3 regions of the Streptomyces sp. NPDC051109 genome follow, and region 3 is predicted to be linked to each of the others. Evidence: riboswitches for the same ligand, from Rfam matches in the RefSeq annotation. Region 3 holds a riboswitch; each other region holds the start of a gene.
The links. Region 3 has a riboswitch for thiamine pyrophosphate ahead of thiC (phosphomethylpyrimidine synthase ThiC). Riboswitches for the same ligand answer to the same signal wherever they lie in the genome.
Positions count from the first base shown of each region.

Region 1: it holds a riboswitch for thiamine pyrophosphate, as region 3 does, so the genes downstream of both, ACIBAD_RS13250 (thiamine ABC transporter substrate binding subunit) here and thiC (phosphomethylpyrimidine synthase ThiC) in region 3, are expected to answer to the same signal.
Region 2: it holds a riboswitch for thiamine pyrophosphate, as region 3 does, so the genes downstream of both, thiO (glycine oxidase ThiO) here and thiC (phosphomethylpyrimidine synthase ThiC) in region 3, are expected to answer to the same signal.

Region 1 is NZ_JBITFF010000005.1:455,706-457,966, reverse strand. It holds gene ACIBAD_RS13250 (thiamine ABC transporter substrate binding subunit) at 1-857, opposite strand, end outside; TPP riboswitch at 946-1,050, opposite strand; gene rlmN (23S rRNA (adenine(2503)-C(2))-methyltransferase RlmN) at 1,077-2,189, opposite strand.
Region 2 is NZ_JBITFF010000026.1:27,083-29,343, reverse strand. It holds gene ACIBAD_RS32710 (FAD-dependent oxidoreductase) at 1-865, opposite strand, end outside; TPP riboswitch at 971-1,083, shown strand; gene thiO (glycine oxidase ThiO) at 1,228-2,261, shown strand, end outside.
Region 3 is NZ_JBITFF010000013.1:54,631-56,891, reverse strand. It holds gene thiC (phosphomethylpyrimidine synthase ThiC) at 1-1,101, opposite strand, end outside; TPP riboswitch at 1,096-1,241, opposite strand; gene ACIBAD_RS23505 (YibE/F family protein) at 1,314-2,261, shown strand, end outside.

The DNA of each region.
Region 1 (2,261 bases), on a different contig from region 3:
CCCGCGAACTCGACCTGCCGGAAGCAGGTGCCGGTGGCCACGCCCGTGGGGGCCTCGGCCGGCTGGGGCTCCCCGTACAGGACCTCGACCGGCGGGCTGGAGGCGTACGAGACGACCAGCGGCCGGTCGCCCTTGGCCTTCTTGCCGCCCGCGGAACCGGAGAAGCGCTCGTTGTAGGCCTGCTCCCAGCCGTCGACGACCTCGACTCCGTTGGCCTTCAGCTTGCTCCAGTAGTCCTTCCAGCCGTCCTCCCCGTACTTGCCGACGGAGGCGAGCAGGAAGCCGAGGCCCGGCGAGGAGGTCGCCGCGTTCTCGGTGACCAGCAGGTTCTTGTACTCGGGCTTGACCAGGTCGTCCAGCGTCTGCGGCGGGGCGAGCTTCTTGTCGGCGAAGTACGCCTTGTCGTAGTTGACGCAGATGTCGCCGGAGTCGATCGGGGTGACCCGGTGCTCCTTGTCGAGCACGTACTCGGGCTTCACGTCGGCCAGGCCCTTGGCCTCGTACGGCGTGAAGATCCCGTTGTCGAGGGCGCGCGAGAGGAGCGTGTTGTCCACACCGAAGAAGACGTCGCCGCGCGGGGAGCCCTTGGTGAGGATCTCCTGGTTGAGGGCGGCGCCCGCGTCCCCGGACTTCAGGACCTTGACGGTGTAGCCGCTCTGCTGCTCGAACTCCTTGAGGACCGTGTCGGTCACGTTGAAGGAGTCGTGCGAGACGAGCGTGACCGTCTTGGACTTCGGCGCACCGCTCGCGCCGGCCCCGGACTCGTCCTTGCCCTTGCCGCCGCCGCACGCGGCGAGCGTGCTGACACCGAGGGCCGCGGCCAGCGCCGCACCCGCGATCTTCCTGGTGGTGCTCACGGAACATTCCTCCTGGGTTGACCAGGAGAAGACGCGGCCCTGCCCGGGCGCTCCGGTGGAGCGGGGCGCCCGGGCAGGGCGCAACAGCTTGAGGTGGTGACCGAACTTCCTACCCAGAATGACCTGGGCAAGGTTCAGAGGGTCTGCGGCGTTGCCGCACTCTCAGCGCTGTGGCGCTCCCCTGTCGGAATATGAGTATTCAGATATACGCGGGTCAGCCTACCGCTCGCTCGCGGCGAGCTGACCGCAGGCGCCGTCGATCTCCTGGCCGCGGGTGTCCCGGACGGTCACCGGGACGCCGTGGCGGGCGATGGCCTCGACGAAGGCCTTCTCGTCCTCGGGACGCGAGGCGGTCCACTTGGAGCCCGGCGTCGGGTTCAGCGGGATCAGGTTGACGTGGACGCGCTTGCCCTTGAGCAGCCGGCCGAGGAGGTCGCCGCGCCAGGCCTGGTCGTTGATGTCGCGGATCAGGGCGTACTCGATGGAGATACGGCGGCCGGACTTCTCGGCGTACTCCCAGGCCGCGTCGAGGACCTCGCGGACCTTCCAGCGGGTGTTCACGGGGACGAGGGTGTCGCGCAGCTCGTCGTCCGGCGCGTGCAGCGAGACCGCGAGGCGGCATTTGAAGCCCTCGTCGGCGAAGCGCAGCATCGCCGGGACCAGGCCGACGGTGGAGACGGTGATCCCGCGCTGCGACAGGCCGAGGCCGTCGGGCTCGGGGTCGGTGAGGCGGCGGATGGCGCCGACGACCCGCTTGTAGTTGGCCAGCGGCTCGCCCATGCCCATGAAGACGATGTTGGACAGGCGGGCCGGGCCGCCGGGGACCTCGCCGTCGCGCAGCGCGCGCATGCCGTCGACGATCTGGTGGACGATCTCGGCGGTGGACAGGTTGCGGTCCAGGCCCGCCTGGCCGGTGGCGCAGAACGGGCAGTTCATGCCGCAGCCGGCCTGCGAGGAGATGCACATGGTGACCCGGTCGGGGTAGCGCATCAGCACGGACTCGACGAGCGTGCCGTCGTGCAGCTTCCACAGGGTCTTGCGCGTGGTGTCGTCGTCGCACGAGATGTGCCGGACGACGTTCATCAGCTCGGGCAGCAGCTCCTGCTGGAGCTTCTCCCGCGAGCCCGCCGGGATGTCGGTCCACTCGGCCGGGTCGTGCGCGTACCGGGCGAAGTAGTGCTGCGAGAGCTGCTTGGCCCGGAAGGGCTTCTCGCCGATCGCGGCGACCGCCTCGCGACGCTCCTCGGGCGTGAGGTCGGCGAGGTGCCGGGGCGGCTTCTTGGCCCCGCGAGGGGCGACGAAGGTGAGCTCTCCCGGGACAGGGCGGGCCATGGCTGGTACTCCTCGTAAGACGAAAGGCGCGCCGCAGAAGCAGCGCGCCTTTCAAGAGTAACCGCCCGGACC
Region 2 (2,261 bases), on a different contig from region 3:
GCAGCCGCGCCCCGTAGCGGGCCGACGGGAACGACGCGCAGTCGCCGACCGCGTACACCCCCGGCAGGGAGGTGCGCAGGTACTCGTCCGCCACGATCGCGCCTTCCGGCCCGAGCTCGACCCCCGAGTCCGCGAGCCACCGGGTCGCCGGCCGGGCCCCGATGCCCACGACCACCGCGCCCGCGGGCAGCTCCCGCCCGTCCGCGAGCAGGACCCGCCCGGACTCCACCGAGGACACCTTGGCTCCGGTCAGCAGGGCCGCCCCGGACTCCTCGTACCAGCGGGCCATGGGGGCCGCGACCTCCGCGGGCAGCGCCCCGGCCAGCACCCGGTCGGCAGCTTCGACCACGGTCACCGCGCAGCCCGCCTCGCGGGCCGCGGTGGCGAACTCGGCGCCGATCCAGCCCGCCCCGACCACCACGGTCGCCGGGGTCCGGGCCAGCACCGGCCGCAGCCGGGCCGCGTCGTCGAGGGTGCGCAGCAGGTGCACTCCGGGGACGCCCTCGGAGCCGGGCAGGGTCAGCGGTTCGGCGCCGGTCGCCAGGACCAGCACCTCGTACGGGACCGGGCCCGCCTCGGTGTCCAGCTCGCGCTCGGCGGCCCGCAGCCCGGTGACCTCCACCCCGAGCCGGAGCACGACGCCGAGCCCCTCGAAGTCCACGTCGAACGCGGAGTCCTCGGCCTTGCCGAGCAGCACCGCCTTCGACAGCGGCGGCCGGTCGTACGGCTGGTGGGGCTCGGCGCCCAGCAGGGTCACGGGGCCGCGCCACCCCTGCTCCCGCAGCGCGACCGCGGTCTGCACCCCGGCCATTCCGGCGCCGACGATGACGACGCCGCTCTGAGTCTGTTCCGTCTGCTCGCTCACAGCGCCCAGCCTAGCGATCTGACACCTCGTCAGGAACAGTGGCCCGGCGCGGCGGCCGGGGAGGCAGCCTTACCCGCCCCCGGCGCCGGGGTTAGGCTGGCGCCTGTTACCTATCGCGGGAGTCCGGGCGGACCGGGCTGAGAGGGAGGCTGAGCGGCCTCCGACCGTACGAACCTGATCCGGGTCATGCCGGCGAAGGGAGGGGCTGGACGCCCATGCACTCATCTCGGAAGGGATCCGGAGCGGGATCCCCGGGGTCCACCGGATCCACAGGGTCCACTCGGTCCACCGGGTCCACTGGGTCCACAGGGTCCACTCGGTCCACGGGGTCCACTGGGTCCACCGGGTCCGACGTCCTCGTCATCGGGGGCGGGATCATCGGCCTGGTCACCGCCTGGCGGGCGGCCCGGCGCGGACTGCGGACGGTACTCGCCGATCCGGCGCCCGGCGGCGGCGCCGCGCAGGTCGCGGCCGGCATGCTCGCCGCCGTCACGGAGCTGCACTACGGCGAGGAGACCCTGCTGGGCCTCAACGTCGCCTCGGCCGCCCGCTACCCCGAGTTCGCCGCCGAGCTGGCCGAGGCCAGCGGCGGGATGGACATCGGCTACCGCGCCTGCGGCACCCTCGCCGTGGCCCTCGACGCCGACGACCGGCTGCACCTGCGCGAACTGCACGCCCTCCAGCGCCGCTGCGGCCTGGAGTCCGAGTGGCTCACCGGCCGCGAGTGCCGCCGCCTGGAGCCGATGCTGGCCCCCGGCGTGCGGGGCGGGCTGCGCGTGGACGGCGACCACCAGGTCGATCCGCGCCGGCTGGCGGCCGCGCTGCTGGCCGCCTGCGAGGGCGCCGGCGCGGAGATCCGCCGGGCGGCCGCGGAGCGGCTGCTGACCGCCGCCGACCGGGCCGTGGGCGCGCGGCTCGACGACGGTACGGAGCTGCGCGCCGACCAGGTGGTCCTGGCCGCCGGCTCGCTCAGCGGCCGGCTGGCCGGCGTACCGGCGCAGGTGCTGCCCCCCGTACGGCCGGTGAAGGGACAGGTGCTGCGCCTCGCGGTGCCGGCGGCGTACGCGCCGTTCCTGTCGCGGACGGTACGGGCGGTGGTCCGCGGCAGCCACGTCTACCTGGTGCCGCGCGAGAACGGCGAGCTCGTCGTCGGGGCCACCAGCGAGGAACTCGGCTGGGACACCACGGTCACCGCGGGCGGGGTGTACGAGCTGCTGCGCGATGCCCACGAACTGGTGCCCGGCATCACCGAGCTGCCGCTGACCGAGACGCGGGCCGGACTGCGCCCCGGATCCCCGGACAACGCCCCGCTGCTCGGCCCGACCGACCTGCCCGGCCTGCACCTGGCCACCGGGCACTACCGCAACGGGGTGCTGCTGACCCCGCTCACCGGCGA
Region 3 (2,261 bases):
GTCGTTGGCGTCCGCGATGGAGCCGGGGCGCAGGCCGTCGCCCAGCGAGTACGTGACGTCATACGCCGCGAGGATCTCGCAGAGCTCCTCGAAGTTCGTGTAGAGGAAGTTCTCCTTGTGGTGCGCCAGGCACCACGCGGCCATGATCGAGCCGCCGCGGGAAACGATGCCGGTCTTGCGGCGGGCGGTCAGCGGCACGTACGGCAGCAGCACGCCGGCGTGGACCGTCATGTAGTCGACGCCCTGCTCGGCCTGCTCGATGACCGTGTCCTTGTAGATCTCCCAGGTCAGGTCCTCGGCACGGCCATCGACCTTCTCCAGCGCCTGGTACAGCGGCACGGTGCCGATCGGGACAGGGGAGTTGCGCAGCACCCACTCGCGGGTGGTGTGGATGTTGCGACCGGTCGAGAGGTCCATGACCGTGTCGGCGCCCCACTTCGTCGCCCAGGTCATCTTGTCGACCTCCTCCTCGATCGAGGAGGTGACCGCGGAGTTGCCGATGTTGGCGTTGACCTTCACCAGGAATCGCTTGCCGATGATCATCGGCTCGATCTCCGGGTGGTTCACGTTCGCGGGGAGCACCGCGCGACCGGCGGCGATCTCCTCGCGGACGACCTCGGGGGAGACGTTCTCGCGGATCGCGACGTACTCCATCTCCGGGGTGATCTCACCGCGGCGGGCGTACGCGAGCTGCGTGACGGCGGCACCGCCACGGCCCCGGCGGGGCTGGCGCGGGCGGCCCGGGAAGACCGCGTCGAGGTTCTTGAGGCCACCGCGCGGCGAGGTGTGCTTGATGCCGTCGTCCTCGGGGCGCACGGGGCGGCCCGCGTACTCCTCGGTGTCACCGCGGCCGATGATCCAGTTCTCGCGCAGCGGCGGCAGGCCGCGCCGTACGTCGGTTTCGATCTGCGGGTCGGTGTACGGCCCGGACGTGTCGTAGAGCGTCACGTCCTTGCCATTGGTGAGGTGGACCTGGCGGACCGGCACCCGGATGTCGGGGCGGGAGCCCGCCACGTAGCCCTTGTGCCAGCCCGGCTGGCGCTCGGTGGGGCCGTCGCCGTCCTGGCTGACGGCAGGCGTGCGTGCGTCATGAATGGTCATGAGACCTGATCTCCCTACGCCGGCATTACCCGGTAACAGGTTCGGCGGTCGACGCAGCCTCTTCCCGCACGCATGTGTGCTGCGCGTACGGTGATCAGCGCCCTCTCAGCCCGGTGCTCCGAGCTCCCGCGTTGTGCAAAGGTGCCCCCACGCTAGCGTCATCTGTGGCGTGCTGAACAGTGGGCCCCCTCAACTCTTGCGATGATCTGCCGGTGACGTCCTCGCCGCAGCCTCCCACCCAGCCCACCGAGCCCACGGGTCACAACGACCACGCACACGGGGGCCACGGGCATGACCACGGGCATGACCACGGACATGCCCAGGGCCCGGCCCAGGGCCACTCCCACGGTCATTCCCACGGCCACGGACCAGCGGCCCCCGTCTCGAAGCACCTGCGCAAGGTCATCGCGGCGGTCCTGATCCCCTTCGCCGTCGCCGTCTTCGTCGGCATGGTGGTGCTCTGGCCGGGCGGCGCACCCGCCCACGAGCGCTCCGGGGTGGGCTTCGACCGGCAGACCCAGCAGGGCGTCGTCACCGCGCTCGAACAGGTCGACTGCAAATCCGTGAACGCCTCGCAGGTGCCGGCCACCGGCAGTGTCTCCACCCCGGAGGGGCGCGAGGCCAAGGCCGCGCAGACCGGCGAGTGCAAGAAGGCCACCATCGAGGTCACCACCGGACCCGACAAGGGCCGCACGTTCTTCGAGATCGTCCAGCCGGGCGCACCACGGCAGTTGAAGGACGGCCAAGAGGTGGTCGTCGCGTACGCGCCGGACGCGCCCCGGGATCTCCAGTACTCCGTGGTCGACGTGAACCGCAAGCTGCCCCTGGCGGTGCTGGCCGCGATCTTCGCGGTAGCGGTGGTCGTCGTCGGCCGGATGCGCGGCCTGTTCGCTCTGATCGCGCTGGTCGTCAGCTTCGGCGTGCTGACACTCTTCATCCTGCCGGCGATCCTCCAGGGCTCGAACCCGCTGGTCGTCGCGGTCGTCGGCGCCAGCGCGATCATGCTCATCGCGCTCTACATGTGCCACGGACTGAGCGCCCGTACCTCCGTCGCCGTTCTGGGCACGCTCGCCTCGCTGCTGCTGATCGGGCTGCTGGGCTCGGTGTTCGTCGACTGGGCGTTCCTCAGCGGAAACACCGACGACAACACCGGGCTGATC